Regions from separate parts of the Pseudomonas cerasi genome, predicted to be linked through region 1. Evidence: predicted binding sites of a transcription regulator. Region 1 holds the regulator's gene; each other region holds the start of a gene.
What was found. Region 1 encodes sigma-54, which starts transcription at its own class of promoters, with help from an activator protein. Its sites were predicted from a motif close to ANTGGCATNNANNTTGCTNT; they were not measured.
Positions count from the first base shown of each region.

Region 2: PI739_RS10410 (flagellar basal body rod protein FlgF) is a predicted target of sigma-54. The motif match lies at 5,385-5,404, and genes of this name have one in related genera.
Region 3: PI739_RS24135 (pilin) is a predicted target of sigma-54. The motif match lies at 3,587-3,606, and genes of this name have one in related genera.
Region 4: PI739_RS04455 (circularly permuted type 2 ATP-grasp protein) is a predicted target of sigma-54. The motif match lies at 3,963-3,982, and genes of this name have one in related genera.

Region 1 covers NZ_JAQJVM010000002.1:1,081,961-1,089,889, forward strand. The annotation lists gene PI739_RS13955 (KdsC family phosphatase) at 1-530, shown strand, start outside; gene lptC (LPS export ABC transporter periplasmic protein LptC) at 539-1,111, shown strand; gene lptA (lipopolysaccharide transport periplasmic protein LptA) at 1,098-1,646, shown strand; gene lptB (LPS export ABC transporter ATP-binding protein) at 1,647-2,372, shown strand; gene PI739_RS13975 (RNA polymerase factor sigma-54) at 2,556-4,049, shown strand; gene hpf (ribosome hibernation-promoting factor, HPF/YfiA family) at 4,125-4,433, shown strand; gene ptsN (PTS IIA-like nitrogen regulatory protein PtsN) at 4,444-4,908, shown strand; gene rapZ (RNase adapter RapZ) at 4,911-5,768, shown strand; gene PI739_RS13995 (HPr family phosphocarrier protein) at 5,784-6,056, shown strand; gene PI739_RS14000 (hypothetical protein) at 6,081-6,215, opposite strand; gene PI739_RS14005 (superoxide dismutase) at 6,243-6,854, opposite strand; gene PI739_RS14010 (DUF2753 family protein) at 6,856-7,317, opposite strand.
Region 2 covers NZ_JAQJVM010000002.1:288,224-296,152, reverse strand. The annotation lists gene flgB (flagellar basal body rod protein FlgB) at 128-535, shown strand; gene flgC (flagellar basal body rod protein FlgC) at 539-979, shown strand; gene flgD (flagellar hook assembly protein FlgD) at 995-1,684, shown strand; gene flgE (flagellar hook protein FlgE) at 1,710-3,038, shown strand; gene PI739_RS10420 (flagellar hook protein FlgE) at 3,236-4,981, shown strand; gene PI739_RS10415 (hypothetical protein) at 4,982-5,173, opposite strand; gene PI739_RS10410 (flagellar basal body rod protein FlgF) at 5,457-6,197, shown strand; gene flgG (flagellar basal-body rod protein FlgG) at 6,244-7,032, shown strand; gene flgH (flagellar basal body L-ring protein FlgH) at 7,117-7,830, shown strand; gene PI739_RS10395 (flagellar basal body P-ring protein FlgI) at 7,844-7,929, shown strand, end outside.
Region 3 covers NZ_JAQJVM010000005.1:56,557-64,485, forward strand. The annotation lists gene PI739_RS24110 (ATP-grasp domain-containing protein) at 1-739, opposite strand, end outside; gene PI739_RS24115 (DUF1523 family protein) at 859-1,404, shown strand; gene PI739_RS24120 (DUF433 domain-containing protein) at 1,452-2,039, opposite strand; gene PI739_RS24125 (glutathione binding-like protein) at 2,384-2,605, opposite strand; partial or broken gene PI739_RS24130 (winged helix-turn-helix transcriptional regulator) at 2,650-2,856, shown strand; gene PI739_RS24135 (pilin) at 3,107-3,541, opposite strand; gene pilB (type IV-A pilus assembly ATPase PilB) at 3,768-5,462, shown strand; gene PI739_RS24145 (type II secretion system F family protein) at 5,465-6,682, shown strand; gene PI739_RS24150 (prepilin peptidase) at 6,684-7,556, shown strand; gene coaE (dephospho-CoA kinase) at 7,553-7,929, shown strand, end outside.
Region 4 covers NZ_JAQJVM010000001.1:1,007,931-1,015,859, reverse strand. The annotation lists gene PI739_RS04470 (rhodanese-like domain-containing protein) at 294-665, shown strand; gene PI739_RS04465 (transglutaminase family protein) at 721-1,551, opposite strand; gene PI739_RS04460 (alpha-E domain-containing protein) at 1,548-2,507, opposite strand; gene PI739_RS04455 (circularly permuted type 2 ATP-grasp protein) at 2,520-3,929, opposite strand; gene PI739_RS04450 (ribonuclease E inhibitor RraB) at 4,391-4,732, opposite strand; gene PI739_RS04445 (hypothetical protein) at 4,981-5,217, opposite strand; gene PI739_RS04440 (LTA synthase family protein) at 5,408-7,495, opposite strand; gene speE (polyamine aminopropyltransferase) at 7,759-7,929, opposite strand, start outside.

The sequences.
Region 1 (7,929 bases):
AAATAATGACCCAGGATCTCATGCAACGCGGCAAGGCCATCAAGCTGGCAGTCTTCGACGTCGATGGCGTGCTGACCGATGGCCGCCTTTACTTCATGGAAGACGGCAGCGAGATCAAGACATTCAATACCCTCGACGGCCAAGGCATTAAAATGCTGATAGCTTCGGGCGTCACCACGGCGATCATCAGTGGCCGCAAGACCGCGATAGTCGAGCGCCGGGCAAAGAGCCTGGGCATTGAACACCTGTTCCAGGGGCGTGAAGACAAACTGGTAGTGCTGGACAAGTTGCTGGCAGAACTCAATTTGAGTTACGAACAGGTCGCCTATCTGGGTGATGATCTGCCAGACTTGCCCGTCATCAGACGCGTCGGTCTGGGCATGGCAGTGGCCAATGGTGCCAGCTTTGTACGCGAGCATGCACACGGGATAACCAGGGCGCGAGGCGGCGAAGGCGCAGCGCGCGAATTCTGCGAACTGATTCTGAGTGCGCAAGGCAACCTTGAAGCGGCTCACTCCGCCTATTTATAGAAGCCATTATGTTCACTAAAAAAATTCGCAAGTTCCTGCTTCTCGGGGTACTGGCGCTGCTACTGGCAGCGGTCGGCTACTGGAACATCAGCCCGGAAAGCTTCATGGACCAGCCTGATGCGTCGATTGACGACACGGCGATCGACTACTATGCGGTCAATACTCGCAGCGTGCAGTATCTGCCAGATGGCACACTTCAGTACGACATGACATCCGACAAGGTCGAGCATGTGAAGGCCACAGATGTGAGCCTGCTGACGACACCCAATCTGAACATGTACCGCGGCGGAGCATTTCCGTGGCACGTGCAAAGCAAACGAGGTGAAGTTTCGTCCGGGGGCGATCAGGTCGAGCTGATGGATTCCGTTCGTGTTGAGCGCACCGATGAAAAACAGCGTACGACCATTATTACCAGCAGTCGCATGACCGTATTTCCTCAGAAGGAATATGCGGAGACCGACCAAGACGTTAGAATCGACGGCGCGGGCGGTGTCACTACGGCCAAGGGAATGAAAGCGTATTTGAAAGACAGCAGGATGGACCTGCTGTCCAACGTAAGAGGACAGTATGAGGCTCGTTAAAACTCTTCCTTTATTGCTCGGCCTGGGCGCAGCACTGGGAAGCGCGAGCGCCTGGTCCCTGCCAACCGACCGAGATCAGCCTATCCACATCCAGTCTGACGATGCTCAGCTCGATGACAAGAAAGGCGTGGCGACTTACAAGGGCAATGTCATCATCACTCAGGGCTCGATGAAAATCACGGGCAACACCGTGACGATCACGCGTAATGCCCAGGGCGAAGTCGACGTATTCACCTCGGTCGGCAATCTGGCCTACTACGAGCAGAAGCCTGCCGTGGACAAGCCGATCGTGCAGGCCTATGCCGTCACCATTCAGTATTACGCCGGCCAGGACCGTATCGTCCTGATCGACAAGGCCAAGGTCATCAATGATGGCAACACCTCGGAAGGCGAGAAAATCGTCTACGACACGGTCAGACAGGTCGTCAGCGCCGGTCGGGCCAATGGCGGCGCCAAGGTGACCACACCACGTCCGCGTATCGACATGGTCATCCAGCCGAAAAAGAAAACCGATCAACCTCAGAAGGCCCAGTAAATGGCGACGCTCAAAGCCCAGCATCTGGCTAAAAGCTACAAAAGCCGGCAGGTCGTGCGCGATGTGAGCATCTCCATCGACAGCGGCCAGATCGTCGGCCTGCTGGGCCCGAACGGCGCCGGCAAGACCACCTGCTTCTACATGATCGTGGGTCTGGTCCAGGCTGATCAGGGTCGTGTGCTGATTGACGATCTGGATGTCAGCCATCAACCCATGCACGGTCGCGCCCGCGCGGGTATCGGCTACCTGCCACAGGAAGCCTCGATCTTCCGCAAGCTCTCGGTGTCCGACAACATCATGGCGATTCTCGAGACCCGCAAGGAGCTCGACGCCGGTGCACGTCGCAAGGAACTGGAAAGCCTTCTGCAGGAGTTCCACATCACCCATATCCGCGACAACCTGGGCATGAGCCTGTCGGGTGGTGAACGTCGCCGTGTGGAAATCGCCCGAGCCCTGGCCACCGCGCCGAAATTCATCCTGCTGGATGAACCATTCGCAGGTGTCGACCCTATTTCGGTAGGCGACATCAAGCAGATCATTCACCATCTCAAGGCCAAGGGTATCGGTGTGCTGATCACCGACCACAACGTCCGGGAAACACTGGATATCTGCGAAACGGCCTACATCGTTAACGATGGACAGCTGATTGCGGAAGGCGACTCCGAGACCATTCTGGCGAACCAGCTGGTGAAAGAGGTCTACCTCGGCCACGAGTTCCGCCTTTAATCGTCTGCCCCTTTGCGCTTCGCAGCCGATTGATGCCTACGCAGTGTATTGACAACATTTTATTTGTCATATCACTCTAGGCAAATGCACAGGTTTCAGGCATATAATTTGCTTAATTTGGCGCCACGGCGCCTGTAGTAGATGGCGCATGCGCGCCGGCGAATAAGGTGTTTAGCCCCTGCCATGAAACCATCGCTAGTCTTGAGAATGGGCCAGCAGCTGACGATGACACCGCAGCTGCAACAGGCAATCCGCTTACTTCAGCTTTCAACTCTGGATCTTCAGCAGGAGATCCAGGAAGCGCTGGAGTCAAATCCTATGCTGGAGCGGCAGGAAGAAGGCGACGACTTCGACAACTCCGACCCGCTTGCCGACAACATCGAACAAAAGCCCAACCCCGACGTTCAGGAACCGACCTATCAGGAATCCGCGCCTACCGTGGACAATCTTGAAGACGGTGAATGGAACGAGCGCATTCCCAACGAGCTGCCCGTCGATACCGCATGGGAAGACATCTACCAGACCAGCGCCAGCAGCCTGCCAAGCAACGATGACGACGAGTGGGACTTCACCACACGCACCTCCGCCGGTGAAAGCCTGCAAAGCCACCTGCTGTGGCAGTTGAATGTTGCGCCGATGTCCGACAAGGACCGTCTGGTGGCGGTCACGCTGATCGACTGCATCAACAATCAGGGCTACCTCGACGAGACGCTCGATGAGATTCTCGAGTCGTTCGACCCTGAGCTGGACATCGAGCTCGACGAGATCGAAGCCGTACTGCATCGCATCCAGCAGTTCGAACCTGCCGGCATCGGTGCTCGCAATCTGAGCGAATGCCTGCTGCTGCAACTGCGCCAGCTGCCAGCGAAAACGCCGTGGCTGACAGAAGCACAGCGCCTGGTCAGCGACTACATCGATCTGCTCGGAAGCCGCGACTACGGCCAGCTGATGCGGCGCATGAAGCTCAAGGAAGACGAGCTGCGCCAGGTCATCGAGCTGGTGCAAAGCCTCAACCCGCGTCCAGGCTCGCAGATCGAATCCACCGAAGCCGAATACGTCATTCCGGACGTGATCGTGCGCAAGGACAACGAACGCTGGCTGGTCGAACTCAATCAGGAGTCGGTGCCACGCCTGCGGGTCAATCCGCAATACGCGGGCTTCGTGCGGCGCGCTGACACCAGCGCAGACAACACCTTCATGCGCAATCAGTTGCAGGAAGCGCGCTGGTTCATTAAAAGCCTGCAAAGCCGCAACGAAACACTGATGAAGGTCGCCACGCAGATCGTCGAACACCAGCGCGGTTTCCTCGAGTACGGCGACGAGGCCATGAAGCCGCTCGTCCTGCACGACATTGCCGAGGCAGTTGGCATGCACGAATCGACTATCTCGCGGGTGACCACGCAGAAATTCATGCACACCCCACGTGGCATTTACGAGCTGAAATACTTCTTCTCAAGCCATGTGAGCACCTCCGAGGGCGGAGAATGCTCGTCCACGGCAATTCGCGCAATCATCAAAAAACTGGTTGCGGCGGAAAATCAGAAAAAGCCGTTGAGTGATAGTAAGATCGCTGGTTTACTGGAGGCACAAGGCATTCAAGTAGCCCGTCGCACAGTCGCCAAGTACCGTGAGTCTCTCGGGATCGCCCCTTCCAGTGAGCGTAAGCGACTGATGTGATGCAGGCCGAGCCACAGCGTCCCAGTGGCAGGCGCCATGCCTGCCTCTTTATGCACTGGCAAAGGAGAAAGCTGTATGCAAGTCAACATCAGTGGACACCAACTGGAAGTGACCAAACCCCTTCGTGAATACGTTGAGCTCAAGCTCAAGAAGCTCGAAGGGCATTTTGACAAGATTACCAACGTGCAGGTCACGATGACGGTCGAAAAGCTCAAGCAAAAGATCGAAGCCACGTTGCACATCCATGGTGGAGAGGTCGTTGCCAATGCTGAACATGATGACATGTACGCTGCCATCGACCTGCTCACTGACAAGCTAGACCGACAATTGCTCAAGCATAAGGAAAAGCAGCAAAGCATCCTCAAAGGTGCGGCCGCTCGCTAACGCCCATTTAATGATCCGAATCGAAAATATCCTGACCCCCGGCCGCTCCCTCGTGAACGTGCCGGGTGGCAGCAAAAAGCGTGTACTCGAAGAAATTGCCAACCTGATCGGCCGTGAAGTGCCGGGCATGGTCTCGGATACAGTATTCGCAAGCCTCGTTGCCCGGGAAAAACTGGGCTCGACCGGTTTTGGCAACGGTATTGCCATTCCCCACTGCCGCCTTGCTGACTGCAGCGAGCCTGTCAGTGCAGTCATTCACCTCGCTACACCCGTGGATTTCGACGCCATCGATGGCGCGCCGGTTGACCTGCTGTTCGTCCTGCTGGTCCCGCAAGCCGCTACCGATGAGCACCTGGAGCTGCTGCGCCAGATCGCCAGCATGCTCGACGACAAAGATGTGCGTAAGCGCCTGCGCAGTGCCGAAAGCGCTCAGGCGCTTTATCAAGTGGTGCTGGACGTGCAGAACGGAAACTGACCATGCGCATGATCATCGTCAGCGGTCGCTCCGGCTCAGGCAAGAGTACGGCGCTCGATGTGCTGGAAGACAACGGTTTTTACTGTGTCGATAACCTGCCGGCAGGTCTGTTGCCGGAGCTGGCGGAACGCGCGCTGATCAACACCGAACTCGCCGAACCGCTGCTGGCGGTTTCGATAGATGCGCGCAACCTGCCCAGCCATCTGACCCGTTTTCCGCAGATGCTGAATGAAGTCCGCGCGCGCAATATTCAGTGCGACGTGCTCTACCTGGATGCAGACGAAGCCACACTGCTCAAGCGCTTCTCGGAAACCCGGCGCCGCCACCCCCTGAGCACGGCCGATCGTTCGCTGGCCGAAGCGATACGCGACGAGACCGCACTGCTTGGCCCGATCATCGATCTGGCCGACCTGAAGATCAACACCACCCACCTGAACCTCTATCAGTTGCGCGACGCGCTCAAGCTTCGCCTGCTGAACAAGCCGGAGCCAGGCACGGCGTTTCTGATCGAGTCATTTGGTTTCAAGCGTGGCATGCCCATCGATGCAGACCTGGTATTCGATGTGCGCTGCCTGCCCAATCCCTACTGGAAACCAGAACTGCGCGACCATTCAGGGCTTGAACAGCCTGTTATCGACTACCTGTCGGTGCAGCCTGATGTCGAAGAAATGTTTCAGGACATCTTTGCCTACCTGAACAAATGGCTACCCCGGTTTGCAGCCAGTAACCGTTCCTACGTTACCATTGCCATCGGCTGCACCGGCGGACACCACCGTTCGGTCTACCTGACCGAGCGGCTTGGTCAGGTTTTGCAACAATCACTCAAGAACGTTCAGGTCCGCCACCGCGACCTCAGCTGAAGGATTTTCACTGCGATGCCCGCTCGTCAAATCACCATCATCAACAAACTGGGCCTGCATGCCCGCGCTGCCGCCAAATTCGTCGGCGTCGCAGGCAAGTTCCCCTGCAAGATCAGGGTCGGCCGCACTCCGGAGAGCATGGTTGACGGCAAAAGCATCATGGCCGTGATGATGCTGGCTGCCGGCAAGGGCACCGAGATCCACCTGCACACTGAAGGCGAATTCGAACAGGAAGCGCTCGATGGCCTGGTCGAGCTGATCAACAACCGGTTTGATGAGGGCGAATAAGCCCTCGGACAAACGCGGTATACGTCACCACCAGCCTTGCAAGTGCATCCAGCTCAGCCCATGGGCAACCAGTAGCGCCATACCCGCCAACAACAGCACGCTACCCACTACCAGCCGAAATAACCGCGCAGTACTGAGCGTAAGGAATCCGAAGCGCATGGGCTGCCTTGGGTCCGGTTGCCAGGCTCAGGCCAGGGCGGCCTGATAACGGCGGGACACCTCATCCCAGTTGATCACGTTGTAGAACGCGTTGATGTATTCGGGACGACGGTTCTGATAGCGCAGGTAGTAAGCGTGCTCCCACACGTCCAGCCCTAGAATCGGCGTGTTGCCGTTCATCAGCGGGCTGTCCTGATTACCGCTGCTTTCCACCACCAGCTTCTTGTCAGGCGTGACGCTCAGCCATGCCCAGCCACTGCCGAATCGGGTCAACGCGGCCTTGGTGAACGCCTCCTTGAAGCTTTCGTAGCCGCCCAGTTGTTCGTCAATCGCCAACGCGACAGCGCCTGTGGGCAAGCCTCCCCCGCCCGGCACCATGACTTCCCAGAACAACGAATGATTGGCATGGCCGCCACCCTGATTGATCACCGCTGGACGCAGGTTTTCAGGCAATTGCTGGACACTGGCGACGAGTTTCTCGACAGACCAGTCCGCAAACTCCGTGCCTTCCACCGCTGCATTGAGATTGTTGATGTACGTCTGGTGATGCTTGGTGTAGTGGATTTCCATGGTTTGCGCATCGATATGCGGTTCAAGGGCATCGTATGCGTAAGGCAGTGCGGGCAAGGTGTATGGCATGTCAGTGTGCTCCGTAGAAAAGTCCGGAAGGGGCTCCCGAATGGCGTTGCAGCGCTGAGCGCGTATGCTCACCGCTGCTGTTCAGCAACCGATGGGTGCGCGGGTATTCGCCATGTTCGCTGATGAAACTCAGCAGCTCGGCGTAGGTTTTGCTGCTATGACGCAAGGCCGCCTCGCGCAGGGCGGGCGGGAGGCGCTGATCCTGTAGGGTCCGCAACAGGTGCTGGTGGATGGCACACAGGTACTCGGCGCTCTCCTCCGGCTGGCCCAGACTCAGGTGCAGATCCGCCAGGTTATGGTGAGAAATCACACAGGCCGCGACCGCTTCGTCGGCATCCGCCCAGCGTTCGAACAGGACTTGCGCCAACGCCAGCGCCTGAAGGTACAACTCGCGGGCCTCGACCCACTCGCCGAGATTGAAACAGCGATTGGCCTGCTCGATGGTGCGTTTCCAATGCTGCATGACATACCTCCAGGAACGTTGGCTAGGCAGCGACCATGGGCCAGGGCGTGGCGGTCAACCGCGTCAGGAACGCCTCTTGACGAGGTAATGCTCGATCAGCAGAGGCTCGTCGGTTTAAAGCGCACAACGAATCCGCAGACTCAAGCCACGCTGGTTTCCAGCGAAGACAACTCGTTCAAAGCAGACCCCGTGATCGCAGTTCATTTTATAAATGATATTCATTATTAAATGAGATAGAGAATCAACACAAGCCCGATCGTTTCACCGCCTTGCGCCGGTGAGCGTGAACATGCTTTGAGGGAAACGTAAAACGCGGGTTCGGAGGGAGGTTATTGGCGGTCAAAGCCGCAAGCGGATGGGTGACGCAGAGCGTCACGAAATGCATTCCCACGCTGGAGCGTAGGGAACGATAACCTCAACTATCGTGCGGCGCTCCGCGTCGCATGCCGTTCCGGACGCTCTGCGTCCTCTTGACGACGCAGAGCGTCGTGAACTGCATTCCCACGCTGGAGCGTAGGGAACGATCACCACGCTCTGCGTCCTTTTGACGACGCAGAGCGTCGTGAACTGCATTCCCACGCTGGAGCGTAGGGAACGATGATCACAACTATC
Region 2 (7,929 bases), 790 kb from region 1:
CCGCTTTTCTGGCATTGCCGCCTCACCGCTGCCTACGGCCCCCGCAATCATTGGCTTTTACAACATGGCACGCCGATTGCTTTGTCAGTAGCAACAGAATCAGGTCAACCGGCAAAGGTTTCCCGAAATGAGCATCAGCTTCGATAAAGCGCTAGGCATACATGAAAAGGCTCTGAACTTCCGGGCTCAGCGTGCAGAGGTGTTGGCCAACAACATCTCCAACGCCGACACCCCGAACTTCAAGGCTCGCGATCTGGACTTCTCGTCGGTGCTGGCTGCCGAAAACGACAAGGTCCAGAACGGTCACTTCGCGCTGAACAAGACCAACAGCCGTCATATCGAAGCCGAGGGCATGGGCAATGACGACGGTACGCTGATGTATCGCACGCCGTCGCAGCCTTCGCTGGACCAGAACACCGTTGATTCCCAGGTCGAGCAGGCCAGCTACACCGAGAACGCCATGGGCTTCCAGGCCAGCTTCACATTGCTCAACAGCAAGTTCAAGGGGCTGGTTGCAGCCCTTCGCGGAGAATAACTCATGTCACTAGCCAATGTGTTCAACATTGCCGGTAGCGCCATGAGTGCCCAGACCACGCGTCTGAACACCACGGCCAGTAACATCGCCAACGCCGAGACCGTGTCTTCGAGCATGGACCAGACCTACCGCGCCCGTCACCCGGTGTTCGCCACCGTGATGCAGGGTCAGCAGTCCACAGGTGGTTCGTTGTTCCAGGACCAAGGCGAAGCCGGGCAGGGCGTTCAGGTCAACGGCATCATCGAAGACAGCTCGAACCTGGAAGCACGTTACGAGCCCAATCATCCTTCCGCTGACAAGGACGGGTATGTCTATTACCCCAACGTCAATGTCGTGGAAGAAATGGCCGACATGATTTCTGCCAGCCGGTCTTTCCAGACCAACGCAGAAATCATGAACACCGCTAAATCCATGATGCAGAAGGTTCTGACCCTCGGTCAGTGATAGAAGGCGAAAGTTATGGCCGTTGATAACACCTCAGCAACCAGCGTCTCATCGACATTCCTGAATACGCTGCAGAACCCGACACCGACCAAGACGGACTCTACCGGTACGTTGGGCAAGGATTCGTTTCTGCAACTGCTGGTCACGCAGATGAAGAACCAGAATCCTCTGGACCCGCAGGACAACACGCAGTTCGTGGCGCAACTGGCGCAGTTCAGCAGCCTTGAAAGCATGCAGAACCTGACGTCGACGGTGGATACGATCGCCAGCAGCTACAAGTCGTCGCAGGCCTTGCAGGCCTCGTCACTGGTCGGTCGCTCGGTGATCATTGATGCGAGCAGTACTTCGGTCGATACCACCAAAGGCCTGACCGGTTCGATCGTGGTGCCGGGCGAAAGCTCGCTGACGACCGTCAAGGTGTACGACGCGCAATCGAATCTGGTCGACAGTGTCGACCTGGGCACGCAAAAAGCCGGTACCACCAGCTTTGCCTGGGACGGTACGGACTCAAGCGGTACCCAGCTGCCATCGGGCACTTACAGCTTCAAGGCTGAAGGCTCGGTGGAAGGCAAGAACACGCAGTTTTCAACTTACCTGCCCGCCACGGTCAACAGTGTCACGCTGGGTGTCAATGGCGCAGAAACAACGCTTAACCTGGCCAGCGGCAGTGTCGCCCTGTCCAAAGTTCAAACTATCGGATTGTAGAGCCGCTACGGCGCAGGAGTGAAACATGTCTTTCAATATCGGCCTTAGTGGGCTCTATGCTGCAAACAAAAGTCTCGACGTTACCGGCAACAACATTGCCAACGTCGCGACAACCGGTTTCAAATCGTCACGTGCCGAGTTCGCTGATCAATATGCTCAGTCGATTCGCGGTACTTCCGGCAATACCAGCGTCGGCAGTGGCGTGACTACCGCTGCGGTTTCCCAGCAGTTCTCCCAGGGCAGTCTGACCACCGGAACAGCCAACAGTCTGGACCTTGCCATCAATGGCGACGGGTTCTTCATGCTCAGCAATAACGGTGAGAAGCTGTATACCCGTGCCGGTGCATTCCACACCGACAAGGAAGGCTATGTCGTCAACAGCAGCAACATGAAGCTGCAGGGTTACAACGTTGACGCCAATGGCTCAGTGGTGACTGGCGCGCTCAGCGATCTGCGTGTGAACGCGTCCAACCTGGAGCCCAAGGCGACGACCACAATCACCAACTCCGCCAACCTGAACTCGACAACCGCGCTGCCGACCGTTTCGACGTTCGATGCCACCGACACCAATAGCTACAACGTCAAGTACAGCACCCCGACTTATGACACTCAGGGTAATGCGCATACCCTGGATCAGTATTTCGTCAAGACCGGCACCAATACCTGGTCGATGTATTCCCTGATGGACGGGCGCAGCATTTCCGATCCGACGTCCACCACGCCGGACAAGAATAACCTGACATTCGACTCCTCGGGCAATCTGGTGACCACTGCCGGCGGCTCTGTTCCTACCGACAGCGCCAACATCAAGTTCAACGCTGACGGTACATTCGCCGTGACCAACTGGGTGCCTGGCGTGCAGGTCGGTACTGGCACGACAGCTACCTGGGCAGCCAACGGTGCGACGGGCGCTGCTTCGATCAAGCTGGACATGTCGAGCACTACCCAGACCGCTTCGGTATCCGGTCTGCTCAAACAGGATCAGAATGGCTACGCCACTGGCCAGCTTAGCGGCATGAACGTTGACTCGAGCGGCAACCTGTTCGCCACTTATACCAACGGCAAGTCGCAGGTGATCGGTCAGACTTCGCTGACCAGCTTCGCCAACGTGCAGGGTCTGGCGCAGGCCGGCGGCACCAACTGGCGTGAAACGTTCGCTTCCGGTGTACCGGTGAGCGGCGCACCACAGTCGGGTACGCTGGGTTACATCACCGGTCAGGCGCTGGAAGAGTCCAACGTCGACCTGACCATGGAACTGGTTAACCTGATCAAGGCGCAGAGCAACTATCAGGCTAACGCCAAGACCATTTCCACCCAAAGCACCATCATGCAGACCACTATTCAGATGACGTAATACGCGTTGTTTGATACGTGCTGAAAGAGCCCCTGTAAAAAGGGGCTTTTTTATGGTTGTCTGCAAAGTATTTTGTCATGTCTTTTTTAGTGCTGAAAGTTACGGATTACTCCCTCAGTCTACTTGGAAACTTCCTACGCACGATGGTGTGAGAATAAAACTCCTCTATGAATTGCCTTTATGGCAAGGGAGTTCTCATGTCATTCAATACAGCGATCAGCGGTATTCAGGCTGCCAATAAACGACTGGAAGTAGCGGGTAATAATATTGCCAACGTCGGCACCCTGGGGTTCAAGTCGTCTCGTGCGCAGTTTTCTGCTCTATATGCGTCCGCACAGTTGGGGGCCGGGCAGCACGCTGTCGGGGATGGCGTACGACTTGCTTCGGTGCAGCAGAATTTCAATCAGGGTGAAACCGTGATCAGTTCCGGCAATGCGTTGGATATGCGTATTCAGGGTAACGGTTTTTTTGTGGTCAGTGATCAGGGTTCACTGGCCTATACCCGGGCCGGCGCCTTTCTGAAGGATGCTGCCAACTTTGTCGTCGACAGCGATGGTGGGCGTTTGCAGGGTTATGCCGCAAACGACAAGGGCGAGATTGCCAGTGGTATCCGCACGGACTTGCAGATCGATACGTCCAACGTCGGTGCTCGGGCCACGACCCGGGTGGCCGAAACCATCAATCTGGATGCCTCGCTGCCGTCACTCGCCCGCTTGCCGACCTTTGACCCGGACAACCCCGCGACCTATACACGGGTTGCCACCCGGACCATCCAGGATGTGGGGATCACTCCGGTGCCCGCATCCGACCATGAACTGAAGCAGTATTTCGTCAAGACCGAGGCTGATCAGTGGTCGATGTATGTACTGGTGGACGGGCGCAACCCGGTGGATCCCGACAGCGTAGCGCCGTTGCAGGTAAGCCTTGAGCTGAAGCCTGACGGTTCCCTGTCGTACAGCGGCAATGATCAGCATCTGCGCAAGCTTTCGGACACCGAGTTTGCCTTGCAGGGTTGGGTGCCTGCCGCGCAGATCAATGGCGCCTGGGCGGCAAATGGCTCCCTGAACGGCGGGGCTGTTTCGTTGCCGTTGAGCGACGCCGGGGCCAGTCTGCTCGACCCGGGCGATACGGTCATGCATCGGCCGGTTCCGCACTTCAACCCCGCAGATCTGAACACCTATAGCAGGATGTTCGGTAACCAGATCTTTGACAGTCAGGGCAACATCCATGAGCTGAAACAATATTTCGTGAAGGACGGCACCAACAGCTGGCGCCTGCACGTACTGATCGACGATCGAAACCCGCAGAACTCCGGGTCCACCACGCCGCTGACGGCAAACATCGTCTTCGATTCCCATGGCGCCGTCGCGTCGTTGACCGGCAGTCCGGGCCTGAGCAGCAATGGCGATCAGCTGAAGCTCACGGGCTGGTCGCCTGTGAGGGCGGTTGATCCTGGCACCGGTCGCGAGCGCTGGATATCCAATGGGGCGGCTGGCAGCGCTGACGGCATCACCATCGACTTCACCCATCTGCTTCAGCACAACGCTGCCAGTTCGCGCTCCGCCGCATACGTGGATGGCCATTCGGCAGGGGAATTGAAAAGCCTCGACGTTGGCCGGGACGGCATTCTGCGTGCGGGGTTTACCAATGGCATGACTAAAGATATCGGTCAGGTGATGCTCGCCAGTTTCGCCAATCCGCATGGCTTGCAGCCGCGTAGCGATACACGCTGGACCGCCACTGCCGATTCCGGAGTGGCTGAATATGATGTGCCGGGCGTCGGTACGCTGGGCAGCATCGTCAGTGGCGCGCTGGAAGGTTCGAACGTCGTGCTGGCCGATGAGCTGATTGCGCTGATCCAGGCCCAGACGGCCTATCAAGCCAACTCCAAGGCGATATCCACCGAAGTGACGCTGATGCAGACGCTGATCCAGTCGACCTGATCAGATCGAGCAGTCGGCTTTGATGAAGTGGCCTTTCAAGCGTTTCCAGCCTGGGCCCGGGCTGGCCTGGGCGCAGACGATCCGGCTGTCGCCCTGCCATTTGTAATAGTGGGCGGGAGCGGCCTGAGAGAGCAGGGCAAAGGTCATCAGGCTCGCGCTCGCGATACCGATGATGCACGCACGAAAAGGCATGACGGTTCCCGGTCACGGTTGCGGTGTCGGCAAGATTATCACTGTCGATCCGGTTCTCGGCGCAGTTCGCTGAAGTTTTTTTGGCGGTGTTTCCTGTCTGGCAAGCGGCAGGCGGCAGTCCGCCGCCGCTATTGGTTGGCGCTCTTTCCTCAAGCCATCGGCGATCGCCAGTTTTTACTGGCTAATCAGGCATTTGTATCGAGCCTGACAAGTTGGTTCAAAAATTGCTTTAACCCTTTCAGAACAGCTACAGGCGGCAAGCGTCTGTCGGAGGAGGAAGACTGTGGACAAGTTGCTTTACGTCGCAATGAGCGGTGCATCCGAAAACGCGATCGCGCAAAAGGCTCATGCCAACAACCTGGCAAACGTCTCGACCAACGGTTTCATGCGTGACCTGGAACAGGCCCGCTCGATGCCGGTGTTTGGCGAGGTCATGCCATCGCGAGCCTACGCCATGAGCGAGCGTCCCGGGACCGACTTTTCCGCCGGTGCGATGGTGCAGACCGGTCGTGAGCTGGACATCGCCGTCAAGGGTGATGGCTGGATCGCAGTGCAGACCCCCGACGGCGGTGAAGCCTACACCCGCAGTTCCGGCATGAACATCGATGCCCTGGGCGTGTTGCGCGACGGCAGTGGTTTGCCGGTTATGGGCAACGGCGGTCCGATTGCCGTGCCGCCTCAGCAGCAGATCGAGATCGGCGCCGACGGCACGATCAGTATTCGTTCGCTGGGCGAGAGTCCTCAGGTGATGGCGCAGGTCGACCGCATCAAGCTGGTCAAGCCTGACCTGAAGACCATGGAGAAGGGCCCTGATGGCCTGATCCACACCAAGACCGGCCGGCCTGCCGATGCAGATGCCACCGTTCAGGTCGAGTCCGGCTTTCTGCAGGCGAGCAACGTCAATGCGGTCGAGGAAATGACCTCGGTACTGGCCTTGTCCCGTCAATTCGAATTGCACGTCAAGATGATGAAGACCGCCGAAGAAGACGATCAGTCTATGGCTCGCGTCTTGCAACTTGGCTAATCAATGACAGCTTGCGCCGACAAACCGGCGCTCGAGGAGAACACACATGCTTCCTGCACTATACGTCGCCAAAACCGGTCTTGCCGCTCAGGACACCAACCTGACCACCATCTCCAACAACCTGGCGAACGTCTCGACCACCGGTTTCAAGAGTGACCGGGCCGAGTTCCAGGACCTGCTGTATCAGATCAAACGCCAGCCGGGTGCCCAGTCCACTCAGGACAGCGAACTGCCTTCCGGCCTGCAACTGGGTACCGGTGTGCGTATTGTCGGTACGCAGAAGAACTTCACTGCCGGTAGCCTGCAGACCACCAACAACCCGCTGGACCTGGCGGTCAACGGTCGTGGTTTCTTTCAGGTGACCCAGCCGGACGGCACCATTGCCTACAGCCGTGACGGTACTTTCCACCTCGACGCCAACGGCCAGATCGTCACGGCCAACGGTTATGCCCTCGAGCCTGCGATCGTCGTTCCGCAGAACGCCCAGACTTTTACGGTCGGTCAGGACGGTACTGTTTCCGTCACGCTGGCAGGCGCAACCGCTACGCCGCAGATCATCGGCAATATCCAGACCGCCGACTTCATCAACCCCGCCGGCCTGCAGGCCATCGGTGGCAACCTGTACCTGGAAACCGGTTCGAGCGGCGCGCCGCAGATCGGCACCCCTGGCCTTAACGGCCTGGGCCCGACCCTGCAGAACACCCTTGAAAACTCCAACGTCAGCACCGTTGAGGAACTGGTCAACATGATCACTACCCAGCGCGCCTACGAGATGAACTCCAAAGTGATCTCGACCGCTGACCAGATGCTGCAAAACCTGACTCAGAACCTGTAAGTCCTTGATGTCGCTGCTCGTAGAACCGCTCAATCCGATGGGGCGCCTGATAAGCGCCTGTTACACCGCGAGGTTTCAAGTGTCATGAACCGCCTTAGTGTTCCGCGTTTTTCAGTGTTGATCGCTTCATTGTGCGGGATCACCCTGCTGTCCGGCTGTGTCGCGCCGACGGCCAAGCCCAATGACCCTTATTACGCTCCGGTGTTGCCGCGTACGCCCATGTCGGCGGCTGCCAACAATGGCGCCATCTATCAGGCCGGTTTCGAGCAGAACCTGTACGGCGACCGCAAGGCCTTCCGTATTGGCGACATCATCACCATCACGCTTTCCGAGCGTATGGCGGCGAGCAAGGCGGCCACTTCGGCGATGACCAAGGACAGCACCAACAGCATTGGTCTGACCTCGCTGTTCGGTTCGGGTCTGACCACCAACAACCCGATTGGCGGTAACGACCTGAGCCTGAACGCTGGTTACACCGGCGCGCGGACTACCAAGGGTGATGGCAAGGCCGCACAGAGCAACAGTCTGACCGGGTCGGTCACCGTGACGGTTGCGGATGTGCTGCCCAACGGCATTCTGGCGGTGCGTGGCGAGAAGTGGATGACCCTCAATACCGGTGACGAACTGGTGCGGATTGCCGGCCTGGTCCGGGCTGACGACATCGCTACCGATAATACCGTGTCGTCCACCCGTATCGCCGATGCACGTATTACCTATTCGGGGACCGGAGCCTTTGCCGATACCAGCCAGCCAGGCTGGTTCGACCGGTTCTTCCTCAGCCCGTTGTTCCCTTTCTGATAGCGGGATAGACATGATCAAGCTCAAGCAACTGATAGCGGCGACCTTGTTGTTGTCCACAGCGTTCGGCGTGCATGCCGAGCGTCTGAAGGACATCGC
Region 3 (7,929 bases), on a different contig from region 1:
GTACCGCTTCGCTGTCACGCTCGAAAGTCTGATTGAGCCCCACCTTGCGCCGCCCGACGAAAGCAACCGCCTTGCCGTGCTCGCAGACCATGTCTACCGAACACTCACTGCCCGGCATGTACGGCATGAGCAGCATGGCGGGAACATCATCGGCCTGACGATAAGCATTAAGGTACGCCTGAAAGGTCGTCTCACGCGCATCGGGGTTGGCGAAACAACGAAAATCGTCAACGTCGGTCTTGAAGCGCCAGAAGCCGCGCCCGTAAATCCCGACCACCGGCTTGATACACACCTCGCCAGACACCGCCAACGCATCGTAAGCCGTCTGCAACTCCTCGGCATTGCTGACGGCAATCCCCGGAATACACGCCAGCCCCGCCGCCTCGGCCGCTGCCGTGAAACGACTCTTGTCATCGACGTCCATGAAGGTCTGCAGGGACGTTCCGCCGGTAACGAGGTCCAACCCTTCAGCGACAAAACGCGCACGCTGCGCTTCGTAAAAGCTGCCTATACGCCCGGCGACAATAATCTTGACGCCCAGCGAGCGAGCAGTCTGCAGCACCCAGTCGATACGCTCGTCGTTATCGACCGGCTCTTGCAGCGCCATATCGGCCTGCCCGGTGATTTCGGAACGCTGCTGACGATGCGAAGCGATGATCTGTACCGACGCAGGCAGCGCATCGCGCGCACCCATGATCACTTCACGCTGGCTGGATTGCCCTTCAAGGAACCAAATCATGTCAATCTCCGGGAGACAACGCCGTCAGCAACGGCCTTGTCGAATTTTGTAATAACTGTTTTGCTTCGAAATGTTCGGATTAGGGCAAAGTCACGCAATTTTAAACAGAGGACGCTGGTATGAAGTGGCTGAGAAGGTCGATTTGGCTTGTGGTATTCGTTGCACTGGGGATCGGCGCATTAAGCCTCTACTACGTCCTGCCGCGCCATGATGTCGTGATGATCACCGGCGTGGAAGTCAAAAGAATGGACGCCGACGGCGTCATCAACGCCGAAAACCCGGCAGACGGCCCGACCCGCGACGTGTACTTCATCAACACCGAAGACCCGGACACCAAGAAAGTCGTGGTCTACCGCAACGAAGACACCGGCTGGAGCTTCCCGTGGTACTTCAAATTCGACTCCGCCGACATCCAGGCCAAAGCCCAGGGCTACTCGCGTGATTCCCAGCAACTGGCTTTGATCCGTTACTACGGCTGGCGGATAACGATCCTGTCGATGTTTCCCAACGTGACAGAGGTTGAGGCGGTGACGAGTCGTGATCAGCCGTTTCCGATTTTTAATACGATCTTTTTTGTGGTGGTGGGGTTGTTGGTGGTGATGGTTGTGGTTGGGGTGAGGAGGAGGTTTAAGGGGCGGGCGCGGGTTGATGGGGTGGTGCGTTAGAGGCTAATCCCTAACCTGAGCAGTCAGTTACTGCCTGGCCACGTATCTTAAGCTGCGTGGCTAAGCTCATAGTTAACGGCTGCTTTCACTGCGACAGGCGCAATCTCATATAGTAAAGCCACACGCTTCGCGTTCTGGCCTTCAGCCAGATAAGAATGATAGATCGTTGCTGTGTCGATTCCCGTTGTTGCCAACACCGGTTTGCCAAAATTCCTTGCCGGGTCCAAAACAACTGCCTTGCTTCGCTTTACCGGATACCAGCGCTTTGCCGACTCTTCACCTGCGTAATCAATGCCCTCGTACAGAGAGGGCGTAATGACCTGCTTGAACGCGTATTGCCGCCTCACCAGATCCAGCAGAGCCTCATCACCCGTTTCATCCAGGACGGTCGCGAAAATGTCTCGCCCGTCAGTTTGAAAACGTCTGCACGTAAACGGGTAGCGCTGACCAAACATTTCTCTGGCTTGTAACGAGGCGCTGCGGATCGCTTGCAAGCTGACGTCGTGCTGGCGAAATGCATGAACAAAACGAATTTCCAGCAGGTCGTGGAAGCCGAGCAGCTTGTCGTCCAGAAATGCGACCTCTGGCGTCCAGAGGCCGGGGTGATCGACGCCTGCCGCGCTATAGCCAAATATCCATCTGCGAATGTCCTTTGCCGGAATGCCAGTGTATGAGGACGCTTCTGCTGGGGTATAGAGACCTAATCCGAGGAGGCGGCTGGGTGATGTAGTAGTGTTCATAGCCTCTCTCCTCATGTGTGGGGTAATCAGGTGAGTAATTCTGGGCTTGATTCGGATATCAATCAACGGACGTTTTGATAACCGAAGTGGATCAGGAAGTGACCTAATACAAAAGCTGAAATGTCCTACGATGCAATCGCATAGCACCAAGCAATCGAATCAAAGCGCTCCCAACGAAGCACATTCGCCGGGGGCGTTATTGTTTCAACAGGTGAGTCTGATCTGAGTCTCTAGCAGGCTCAGGCCTTGTTGAACAGTTCGGGAAAACCTTCCGCTTTCAGTACAGCCTTGACGGATGGACGTGCTTCGACTCGGGCCATGAACGCTTGCAAAGCAGGTTGCGCTTCCAGCGAAATGCCAAAATTGACAGACCAGCGTGTTACCGCGAACAGGTAGGTGTCAGCAACGCTGAAATCGTTACCCAGCAGGTAATCACGGCCATCCGCCAGCAGGCCATTCAAGTAGGTTTGTCTGGCGATGACCGGACGCTGAGCGTCGGTGGCATCAGCTTAAGGAGATGGAAGAGAAAGGTGTGGTGATTAGGACGGTGCTGGCGACTTCGCCACCTTCTGCGGAGTACAGCCTTTCGGAGTTGGGGCTGGAGTTGCTTCCTGCGATTGAGGCGATTGGGTATAAGCTTAGGTTGAAGCGGAGGGATGAAATGGTTGAATTGGCAGGTGGTAAACCACAGTTGAACAGTGACTGGCCTTAGTCTGACATCAGCATCAAGAAGACCATCATACTAGCTGAAAACGCCAATAGTGAAACTAAGATACCGCGAAGAGCCAATTACAACAACCAACACCACTTCAGAACCTTTACCACCAAGTAAGACCTGTTAAGTTATCGCGGATGCTTATAGCATGGCATGGCATTTAAAAATTCATAGCGTGTGGCACACAAAGAATAGCCCAGCCTACGGCTAGGCTATTCCATACCCCTGACAAAAGGGGATTTAACCATTAAGTTTTAGGAAGGTAGGCGGTTGTAACCGTACCACCAACAGTCCATGTGCATTGAGCACTTGTAACACATATCATTGAATACACCACGGTTTTTGCGTCTACGTCAGCGCTACCGGTAGCTTGCATCAAAACTGTAACAGTCCCCTGCGTTGCTGACGTACCAACAGCAGTAACAGAAGCAACATACTTACTATTTATGCTAGCAGCAGCCGGCAAACCTAAAGATGCATTTGTTGTTGCAGTCGATAGACTACCGTCATTGAAAGCCAGCGCAAGTGCTTGCTGCGCCGGCGCAGAAATTGCGGAGGCCTCAGAAACCTTAGCCTTTAATGTGTAAGTGTTATATGAAGGGATTGCGACGGCAGCCAGAATACCGATGATCGCAACTACTATCATGAGTTCAATTAACGTAAAACCTTTTTGTGCTTTCATTGCTACTTCTCCGAGGCGTCAATTATGTGGTGCCTTGCGATCGAGAAAGCATAGGTCGTGCCAACAATACAGCAGCTCTGACTGCTGCAAGAATATGCGAAATACACGACTCTGAAAGGCTCAGAAATCAGCAGAAACTGACAATTTTCGTCACATGTCTCTCTGCCATTTGGCAGCACCGCCCGACTGCGCTATAACCCACCCATTGTCTGTGTCTGGTGGTTTTATGACTGATGCTGTCCTCACTGGCTTGGCCAAACAATTGGTCCTCGCCGAGCTACTTACTGAATCTGTTGCGCAACAAGCGTATCAACAGGCGCGCCGCGACAAGATTTCGTTGGTGAGCTATCTGGTTCAGAACAAACTGGTCAAAAGTCTGACACTGGCAGAGATGGCTTCCGACCAGTTTGGCGTGCCATTCATGGACCTCGCCAGTCTGGACAAAGAAAGCCAGCCTAAAGGCCTAGTGAGTGAAAAGCTGGTTCGACAGCATCATGCCTTGCCGCTGTGGCGACGTGGGAACAAGCTGTTCATTGGCATATCGGACCCGACCAATCATCAGGCAGTCACCGATATTCAGTTCAGCACCGGCCTGAATACCGAAGCGATTCTGGTAGAAGATGACAAGCTGACCACTGCAATAGATCGCTTTTTTGACAGTGATACCGGTCTAGGTAATCTGGAAGATGTCGATCTGGGCTTGGATATCGAACCGGCCGATGGCAAGGAAACCTCTCTAGCTACACAGAATGATGCTGACGATGCTCCAGTAGTGCGATTTGTCAACAAAATGCTTATGGATGCCATCCGATTAGGATCATCCGACTTGCACTTCGAGCCCTACGAAAAGATCTTCCGTGTACGCTTGCGTACCGATGGCATCCTGCACGAGGTCGCCAGACCGCCGATCCATCTGGCAAACCGTATTGCTGCGCGCCTGAAGGTCATGGCCAGCCTCGATATTTCGGAACGACGCAAACCGCAGGACGGAAGGGTCAAGTTGCGGGTGTCCAAAACAAAGGCTATCGATTTTCGTATGAATACCTTGCCCACACTGTGGGGCGAAAAGATTGTGATGCGGATCCTAGACCCGACCAGTGCGCAGATGGGTATTGATGCTCTGGGCTACGAGCCAGAACAAAAGGCACTGTATCTGGAAGCGCTGAAACAGCCGCAGGGCATGATTCTCGTAACTGGTCCCACTGGGTCCGGCAAGACTGTTTCGCTGTATACAGGCCTGAATATTCTCAATACCGTAGACATCAACATTTCTACAGCCGAAGACCCGGTGGAGATTAACCTGGAAGGTATCAACCAAGTCAACGTCAATCCGCGTCAGGGGCTGGACTTTTCTCAGGCATTGCGCGCGTTCCTGCGTCAAGATCCCGACGTAATTATGGTCGGCGAGATTCGCGACTTGGAAACTGCCGAAATCGCCATCAAGGCGTCACAGACCGGCCACATGGTGCTGTCAACCCTGCACACCAACAGTGCGGCAGAAACCCTGACTCGCCTGCATCATATGGGTGTCGCAGCATTCAACATTGCTACAGCAATCAACCTGATTATTGCGCAGCGCCTTGCGCGCAAGTTGTGCAGCCACTGCAAGAAAGAACTCGATATTCCTCGCGAGACACTGATTCGAGAAGGTTTTCCTGAAGAGAAGATTGGCACTTTCAAGATTTATGGCCCAGTGGGCTGTGAGCATTGCAATAGTGGCTATAGAGGCAGGGTCGGTATTTACGAAGTCGTCAAGAAAACAGCGGAACTGGAGCGCATAATCATGGAAGAAGGCAACTCATTAGAGATTTCCAGGCAGATGCGTAAGGACGGCTTCCACGACTTGCGAACCTCGGGCCTTTCGAAAGCTATGCAGGGCATCACCAGCCTTGAAGAAGTCAATCGCGTGACCAAGGATTAAACATGGCCAGCAAGGCAGTCAAAGTCATCGTTTACACGTGGGAAGGTGTGGACAAGAAAGGCACTAAAACCAGTGGAGAACTGAGCGGCCATAACCTGGCACTTGTAAAAGCACAACTGCGCAAGCAAGGCATCAATCCGACCAAAGTGCGCAAGAAGTCCGCTTCGATCTTCGGTAAGGGCAAGAAAATAAAGCCTCTGGATATAGCTTTTTTTTCTCGGCAGATGGCCACAATGATGAAAGCCGGCGTTCCATTGCTGCAGTCGTTTGACATCATCAGCGAGGGTGCTGAAAACCCGAACATGCGTACGCTCGTGGGTTCACTCAAGCAGGAGGTGTCGGCCGGCAACAGCTTTGCGACGGCATTGCGACAGAAACCGGAATATTTCGATGACTTGTTTTGCAACTTGGTAGATGCCGGTGAGCAAGCAGGGGCACTTGAGAGTCTGCTGGACCGAGTGGCAAGCTATAAGGAAAAGACGGAAAAGCTCAAGGCTAAAATAAAAAAAGCAATGACGTACCCAATCGCCGTGTTGATCGTAGCGATTATTGTATCAGGTATTTTGTTGATCAAAGTGGTACCGCAGTTTCAATCCGTGTTTGCTGGTTTTGGTGCGGACTTACCTGCGTTCACTCTAATGGTTATTGGTCTTTCAAAAATTGTTCAGGAGTGGTGGCTGTTAATCGTTGGCCTATTGTTTTCAGGATTTTTTTTATTTAAACGGGCTTACAAAAAATCTCAAAAATTTCGCGACGGACTTGATCGTCTTTTGCTAAAGGCACCACTCATTGGGCCTCTTATTTTCAAATCTTCGGTAGCTCGCTATGCGCGCACACTTGCTACGACTTTTGCCGCTGGTGTACCGCTTGTGGAGGCGTTGGACTCGGTTGCTGGAGCCACAGGCAATGTAGTGTTCAAAAATGCAGTCAATAAGGTCAAGCAAGACGTTTCCACAGGTATGCAATTGAATTTCTCGATGCGATCTACGGGAGTATTCCCAAGCCTTGCGATCCAGATGACAGCCATTGGCGAAGAATCCGGCGCCCTGGACACCATGCTCGACAAGGTAGCTACTTATTACGAGGATGAAGTCGATAACATGGTCGACAACCTGACCAGCCTGATGGAACCTATGATCATGGCCTTTTTGGGAGTGATCGTCGGCGGCCTTGTTATTGCCATGTATCTCCCCATCTTCAAACTCGGAAGCGTTGTCTGAAATGCCCCTCCTCGATTTCCTGGCCAGCTCACCGCTGGCCTTCGTCATTACCTGCTGCCTACTCGGCCTCATCGTCGGAAGCTTCCTCAACGTAGTCGTCTACCGCCTCCCCAAAATGATGGAGCGCGAATGGAAAGCCCAATCCCGCGAAATGCTCGGCCTGCCCGCCGAACCCGATCAGCCAGTCTTCAATCTGATACTGCCGCACTCCAATTGCCCGCACTGCGCGCACAAAATCCGCCCGTGGGAAAACCTGCCGGTCATCAGCTATCTGCTGCTGCGCGGTAAATGTTCGCAGTGCAAAGCGCCGATCAGCCAACGTTACCCGCTGGTCGAGCTGACCTGCGCAGTGTTGTCGGCCTACGTCGCCTGGCATTTCGGCTTCGGCTGGCAGGCAGCGGCGATACTGGTGTTGAGCTGGGGCCTGCTGGCGATGAGTCTGATCGACGCCGACCACCAGCTGTTACCTGACTCTCTGGTGCTGCCACTGCTGTGGCTGGGCCTGATCGTCAACGCCTTCGGGCTGTTCACCTCGCTGAACGATGCGCTGTGGGGAGCGGTGGCCGGCTATCTGGCGCTGTGGTCGGTGTTCTGGCTGTTCAAGCTGGTGACCGGCAAGGAAGGCATGGGTTATGGCGACTTCAAGTTGCTGGCCATGTTGGGCGCGTGGGGCGGCTGGCAGATTTTGCCGTTGACCATCCTGTTATCGTCGCTGGTGGGCGCGGTGCTTGGGGTGATCATGATGCGTGTGCGCAGGGTCGAAAGCGGTACGCCTATCCCCTTTGGTCCTTATCTGGCCATTGCGGGGTGGATCGCTTTGCTCTGGGGTGGTCAAATAACCGACTCTTACATGCAGTTTGCCGGTTTCAGATGACTCACCCTGATGAAAAACCCTGGATTCTTGGCCTGACTGGCGGCATCGGTAGCGGTAAAAGTGCAGCGGCGAAGTGCTTTAGCGACCTTGGCGTCGACACTGTGGATGCCGATCATGCCGCCCGCTGGGTAGTCGAGCCCGGGCGCCCGGCGCTGGAGCAGATAGCGGCGCACTTCGGTAAAGGCGTGTTGCAGACCAGCGGCGAGCTGGATCGAGGCGCGCTGCGCAAGCTGATCTTCGAAAACCCCGAGCAGCGGCGCTGGCTGGAAGCGCTGCTGCATCCGCTGATCAATCAGGAAATCGTCAGCCATCTGGCCAAGGCCAAATCGCCGTATGCCATTCTGGTCTCGCCACTGCTGGTCGAGTCCGGGCA
Region 4 (7,929 bases), on a different contig from region 1:
CTCGGGCCAGCGGTCGAATGACCGGACCCACCTGTTCAATGCGCAACCTTGCCAGCAGTCGATGATCCGTTTTGCGGATCGGCCTGCTTCTGTCGCTCAGGAATAACAACAAAAGGCGGTCAGCCATGTTCAAGTTCAAGCACTCCAAAGTACGTCAGGCGGGATTGATCCTCTTTACCACTGCGCTGTTATTGATCGTGCCTAACCTGAATCGATTGTTTGGCTGATCCACGCGCTTTCGAACTATGTTCAACTGTGCAACTCTTTCCATTCGCACTGAGGGAGGTGGGTTTATGCGCCAATGGATTGCTGTTTGGGCACTTGTCAGCAGCTTCGCAGCACACGCGGGGATGGTCGATCAGGCTGCGGCCGTGGCAGCGTTGAAGGAAGGCAAACTGGCAATGGATGTACGTAGCCAGACCGACTATGACGCAGGCACGGTACTGAACGCCGTACGCGTCGATGACCGACGGTTGGTCAATCAGATGAAACAGGTGCTCAACGACCGCAATGCCGTGTTCGTCATTTTCAGCAGCACGGACAGCAAGGCCGACAAGGCTCAGGAACAGCTCAGGGCTGCGGGCTACTTCAGCGTCATCAATGGCGGCAACTATGAAGAGCTGCATAACGCGCTCTACGACATCACCGACGACCCTGCCGAATGAACAATGGCCGGGTAGTTGAGCCCGGCCATTTCATGATGCGCAGACCCGCTGCGGGTTACTGATGCTGCGTCTGGACTTGCACGCGGGTTTTCACTTTCGGCGTGCCGGTCATGGGCGACACCACGACCTTGGCGTGCATCTGCTCGGATCCGCCGCCGCGCCGCATGCCGCGCACCGGACAGGCGTCCAGATAGTCCAGCCCGACCGCCAGTTTCAAATGGCGCTCGGGGATCGCCAACTGATTGGTGACATCGAAACTGTACCAGGCGTCGTCTATCCAGGCCTCGGCCCAGGCGTGGCTGGACAGATGCTCGCTGTCTTCGCTGCACAGATAACCGGAAACATAACGGGCCGGCACCCCAAGGCTGCGGGCACAGGCCAGAAACGCATGAGTATGGTCCTGACAGACGCCAGAGCGTCCGGCGAAGGCCTGCGCGGCACTGGTGTCCACTTCGGTCGCGCCCTGGGTGTAGGTCATGTGCTGGTTGAGCGCCTGCATCAGGTCGATCAACCCTGTGCGGTCAGCCCGCTTGCGACACTCCATCGCCGCAAAACTGCGAATCGCTTCGTCAGGCTCGGTCAGTCGCGTCACGCGCAAAAACGGTAATGCCGACTGGCTTTCGTGCTCGGCCTCGCGGGTTTCGTCGATTTCCACCTGCCCGCGCGCGCCGATGATGATCGCTTCGTGCGGCTCTTCCAGGCTCAGGACGTGCAGGATATTGCCAAAGGGATCGATCTGCGCACGCACCGGACGTGGCAACGTCAGCTGCCAGCTGAGCACTTGCTGGCGCTCACTGTCGTGAGGCGTCAGGCGCAGATACTGGATACTCGAGCGCACCTGGTCATCGTAGTGATAGGTGGTCTCATGGCTTATCGAAAGTCTCATGCAGCCTCCAGGTACGAAGTGTGAATGGCATCACCCAGTTGGGCCAGCAGCGGAATGAATTCGTTCAACCACTCGTGCAGGCCTTCAGCCAGGATCTCGTCGATGCTGGTGTAGCGCAATCTGGCATCCATCTCGGCCGCCATGCGCTGTGCGGGACGCCCGTTGACGCCCGGCAGGCTGGCCAGAATGACGTCCATCTCTTCCAGGCACGCGCGTAGCGAGCGTGGAATGTCAGCACGCAGCAACAACAGTTCAGCAACCTGACGCGCGCCTGGCGCATCCCGATAGACTTCAGTGTAAGCCTCGAACGAGGACAGTGCGCGCAGCAAGGCGCTCCACTGGTAATAACCGGCCGCCGAGTTGTCTGCCGCAGCATTGGCCTGTGGCCCACGCAATTCAAGCATTTCATAGCGGGCATCGAGCATGCGCATGGTGTTGTCGGCGCGCTCGATGAACGTGCCCAGACGGATGAAACGGAACGCATCGTTACGCATGATGGTGCCGTAGGTCGCGCCACGGAACAGGTGCGAACGCTCCTTGACCCATTCACAGAAACGGCTCATGCCGTAGCGGGTCAGGCCCTGCTGGGCGATGCCGCGAATCTCCAGCCAGGTGGAGTTGATGTTCTCCCACATGTCTGCGGTGATGCGCCCGCGCACCGCGTGCGCACTGGCCCTCGCTGCGCCCAGGCAGCTGTAGATGCTGGCGGGGTTGGTGGCGTCCAGGGCAAAGAAATGCAGCATGCGCTCGGCATGCAGCTCGCCATGACGCTCGATATAGGTTTCCAGCGTTCCGGTGATCAGCAACGGCATGGCTATTTCATCCAGCCCGTCGCCCCGCCCGTCCTGCGGCATCAGCGACAGCGAATAGCTCACGTCCAGCATGCGGGCGAGGTTCTCCGCTCGCTCCAGGTAACGCGACATCCAGAAAAGATCAGAGGCAGTTCTACTTAACATTGGCAGGCATCCTTAATCCTCGACCACCCAGGTGTCTTTGGTTCCGCCACCCTGTGACGAATTGACCACCAGTGAGCCTTCACGCAAGGCCACTCGGGTAAGCCCGCCAGGCACAACGCGGGTTTCACGACCGGACAGAACAAACGGGCGCAAATCGATATGTCGCGGGGCGATGCCGTTCTCGACAAAGGTCGGACAGGTCGACAGGCACAAGGTGGGTTGGGCGATGTACGCATGCGGCTTGGCCTTGAGGCGTGCCCGGAAGGCTTCGATCTCGGCGGCGGTCGCTGCGGGGCCGACCAGCATGCCGTAGCCACCGGAGCCCTGGGTTTCCTTGACGACCAGATCGCCGAGGTTGGCCAGCACATGGGACAGCTCTTCCGGCTTGCGGCACTGCCAGGTCGGCACGTTTTTGAGAATCGGCTCTTCATCCAGATAGAAGCGAATCATGTCGGTGACGTAGGGGTAAACCGACTTGTCATCCGCGACGCCGGTACCGATGGCATTGGCCAGCACCACATTGCCGGATCGATAGGCAGACAGCAGCCCAGGAACGCCCAGCATCGAATCAGGGTTGAAGGCCAGCGGATCGAGGAATGCGTCATCGAGACGACGATAGATCACATCAACGGCTTTCGGGCCGTCGGTGGTGCGCATGAACACGCGGTCATCACGGACAAACAGGTCGGCACCTTCCACCAGTTCAACGCCCATCTCGCGAGCCAGAAACGCATGCTCGAAAAAGGCGCTGTTGAAGCGGCCAGGCGTCAGCACCACGACACTCGGGTTGTCCAGATGGCTGGAACTCTTGAGCGTGTCGAGCAACAGGTTCGGGTAATGATCGATCGGCGCAATGCGCTGTGCGGAAAACAGCTCCGGAAACAGGCGCATCATCATCTTGCGGTCTTCGAGCATGTAGCTCACGCCGCTCGGAGTGCGCAGGTTGTCTTCCAGCACGTAATACGTGCCATCACCGTCGCGCACCAGATCGACGCCGGAAATATGCGAGTACAGATCGCGGTGCAGATTCAGGCCCTGCATTGCCAACTGGTACTGCTCGTTGGCCAGCACCTGTTCGGCGGGAATGATCCCGGCCTTGATAATGCGCTGGTCGTGATACAGATCCGCGAGAAACATGTTCAGCGCCTTGACGCGCTGAATGCAGCCACGCTCGACAACCCGCCATTCGCTGGCCGGGATGCTGCGCGGGATGGTATCGAAAGGGATAAGCCGCTCGGTGCCCTGCTCATCACCATAGAGTGTGAACGTGATCCCGGCACGGTGAAACAGCAGATCAGCTTCGCGCCTGCGTTGAGCCAAAAGCTCGGGAGGCGTATCACCCAGCCAGCGGGCGAACTCCCGATAGTGCGGACGGACTACGCCGCCCGCATCGTACATCTCGTCATAAAAGGTGCGGATCATGCCGTACTCCTTGTCACCATGGACACCAAGACCATCGCAAAGCCCGTGCCACCGGCATAAACGCTTTAATTTCAAAAGGTTAGGTAAACACTCGACGTTCTACGCACCATTCCTGTGCACTAAACGCCCAAGCCAATTCTTTTGCGCCTCATTCGGAAGCGTCATTCAACCGTGAAATCTATGATCAGCATAGTCAGAGTTGATTTCCGCCAACAGCATTAGTTCGCCACACTCCACAGCAACCGAGCAAACAGGGCACCAAACGCCGTTTTTTGCCGCAACCGATATTTTGTCCAGCAGATGAAGAACGCCTGCGGATTTTAAACAGACTTCCCTTTGCGCCACTCGTTTGAGTGGCTTTTTTTTGACCACTGTTTATGAACGCGGGCCGAAAACAGAACCGGCCGATCCGGAACGTGTCCCGAATCAGCCGGTGGTGTATGCCTGACAATCCGCAGCCATCAAGCGTGCAGTCTTCTGATCTCCTGAGTAACGCCCCATCCCTCGACTTCGCCGTCCATAGGTGAAATGACCGTCTGGAAGTCCTGCTCGAAGTCACCAATGCCGTGATAAGTCGCGTACATGACTTTGCTCAATTGCAGGTGCCAATGGCCGTCATCACGTACGTTTACCTGGGTGTTGAGGGATTCGCCGCGAAATTGCTCTGCGGCCTGCCGTGCCCGTTCCTCATCCGGGAAGATGGCGTAGAACTCGATGGGATAGATTCGCGCGAAGTCAAAACCGCCTTCTTTCATGCGGCGCAGTACGTTACTGCTGATGTCCTCTTGATAGGCTGTGCTCATGAAACGTCCTCCTATGCAACGATAGATAGAGTTTCAACTCTTCCAGAGCGACCGCCGAGTCCTCGGGGGCCGCCTCACGACAGATAATCCGGCGTGGGGAATCAAGCATGTAGCTGACCGGACCAGGCTTGGCGCCGGTCGGGTATCGAGATGTCAGAGGCCGTCTGAACAGCCTCATCTGCAGAGTAGCCCCATCGTGGGCCGGATGCCAAGTGGTTGCCACGAAAAGGTTTTTGAATCAGCGCAGATCAGGCAACTTCTGTAATGGAAATAATCTGCACACTGTTATGGTCCTTGAGCGTCTTCACGGTAGGCTCCTCAGTACGCCCGTCAAGATCATTGAGATCCAGCTCGTCGGTCATTGGGTAAAGGTCCTTGCGCAGGAAACGCGCAGCCTCTTCCTCACTGGGACGCTCATCAAAACCAGCCTCGCGGCGCTGCTGCACACCATCCTTGTCCAGATACAAAATGGCCCACTGTTTCATCAATGCCTCCCATACGAAGCCAGGCACTCTGGCTTATGTGATCTGGACCTTTTGGCCCGCGCATTCGTTCAACCGATTACGCCGCAGGGCCACCCATGACGGGTAAAAAAAAGACCCTCGCAGTCAATGCCGAGGGCCCTTGTCGCCAGACTGATTCGACTCGCCGGTCAGCCGGACGAGTCGGTTGTCATTAGTTGCGGTTTTTGCTGGCTTCTACACCGGCCGTGTTGTCCAGCAGGCTCTTGGTGGCCGTCTGCAGGAAGCTTTCCAGCTTGCGCTTGAGCTCCTGCGTGTCCGGCGCATCAGGCACTTCTTCGGCATGCGGCTTGGCACCGAGCGTGTAGGTCAACAGCTTGGCAGGCATCTCGGTCGGTTCGATCAGGATGCGATTGCCGCTGATGATAGCGACCACCTGCTCACTGCCCGACGGCTTGATCACACCGAAGCCCTTGTCACCCTCAGGCAGGTTCAGCAGATCGCGGCCCCAGCACTGGTTGCGGTTCAGGCCACCCAGACGCCCCATGATGGTCGGTACTACGTCGACCTGCGTACCCACAATGCTGCTGCGCTGGCCGAACTTCTCCTGCACACCAGGGCCGATCAGCAGCAGAGGCACGTTGAAACGGCCCAGGTCCATTTCAGTCAGTTGCTTATCGTTACCAAAACCATGGTCGCCCAGCACCACGAACAACGTGTTCTTGTAGTAAGGCTCTTTTTTGGCCTTCTCGAAGAACTGGCCGAGCGCCCAGTCGGCATAACGCATGGCGGTCAAATGCTCGTCCAGCGAGCCATGCCCGGTGACGCGCTCGACCGGCAGAGGATCCGGCAGCGCATACGGCGTGTGGTTGGACAGGGTCTGCAACAAGGCATAGAACGGCTTGCCGTCCTGACGGGCCTTGAGCTCCTGCGCACCACGGTCGAACATGTCCTGGTCGGAAACACCCCAGGTCGGATCGGAGAACACCGGATTGACGAAGTCCTCGCGGCCGACGAAGTTGGTCATGCCCTGGTTGCTGAAGAAACCCGACTGGTTGTCCCAGGCAAAGTTGCCGTTATAGACGTAGACGTCGTCGTAGTTGCGGCCCGTACTCAGCAATTGCGGAAGACCCGACAGCTTGTGGCTGCCTTCCGGCGTTTGCATCAGGTACTCGAAGCCCGGCAGGTTCGGGAAGCACGCCATGGTGGCGAACATGCCCTGGTGGGTGTGGGTACCGTTGGAGAAGAAGTGATCGAACAACAGGCCTTCCTTGGACAACTTGTCGAAGTACGGCGTGATGTTGGCATCGTTGCCCAGGGCGCCTACCGAGTGACCGGCAAAGCTTTCCATCAGGATCACCACCACGTTGCGGATCGGCAAGGTGTTCTCTGCCGGTGGCGTGAAGTCGCGACGCACAGCGGCAATATCCGGCTCGACCAGCTTGTCATTCGGTGTCAGCAGCATGTCGCGCACGGTCTGCTGGGCCTCGTTCTGTGGCAGCGTGGCTTTCCAGATGTTGTCGCGATCTTCGGACATACGGCTCTTGGCCGCCGTGATCAGCGTCAGAGTGCCATTGAGCCCCAACTGGTTGGCGAAATTGGACTCGGTGGTGTAGGCGTCGCCCCAGCGCAAAGGCGGGCCCTGGCGCAAGGTGCCACGGATGCAGACCACCATGACCAGCAACACCAGCACGAACACACCGGCGCGCACATACCAAGGCGCAATGGAACGAGTGGCCTCCGGACTGGTTTTTGCAGCAACACGTGGACGGGTTGCACGGTCAATACCCTTGAACACCAGACTCAGCAGCCAGGTCACCACGGCCCATGCCAGCAGGTAACGGACCACCGGGAAACCGTACCAGAGCATGCTCAGGACAGTCTTCGGGTCTTCCTTGACGTACTGAAACACCAGGCCGTTCAGGCGCTGGTGAAACTCACGGTAGAAGTCCATTTCCATCAAGCCGAAGAACAGCGTGATGCTGCCGACCACGGTCAGCCAGAAACGGAAGAACCCGCGTGCCGCCATGGCGCGTGCGCTGAACAGCGACAGCACCAGCGGAATCAACAGGTACATGGTCAGGCGCAGGTCGAAGCGCGTGCCGTTGAACAGTGCTTCAAGGAACGTCGAGGCAGGCGTGTCGCCAATCATCTCGCGGTTGTAGACCAGCAGACCGATACGCAACAGCGTATACATCACCATCAGGGCGAAGCCACTGAGCAGGATGTAAGCCAGATGCGATTTGACAGTGGGATTTTGCAGGCGGGCTTGCCGATGAATCTGGGCGTCCGTTTTGGCCATGGTTGTCAGGATCCGGTGGATTCAGGGGTAGGTTCAGGGTGCAGCGCCGCCTTGCTCTTGAGGCAGACGGCGCGCGACAGGGCGCAGATATTACTTGATTGCGGGTCGCCAGGGGCCAGGTCAGCCCATGAAGACGCGTGCCTGTTCAGCTTCGCGCGCAATTCTGTGACAGAACGTGTGAAATTTCTGTCGCGAATTAAGCGCTTATAAAGCCTTGCAGGCGACGCTCGAGAGAATCCGGCTCGAGAAGCCGGACCGACTCATCAGTCGTTGCTGGCCTTGCCCACGGCCTGCAGAACGTACTGCGGCAAGGCGAACGCACCGATGTGGACTTCCGGATTGTAATAACGCGTAACAATACCGCTGCCCGAGAAACGCTGACGCAGGGTTTCCAGCGGCAATTTGCGATAGCTCTTGTCGGTCGAGCCCCAGGC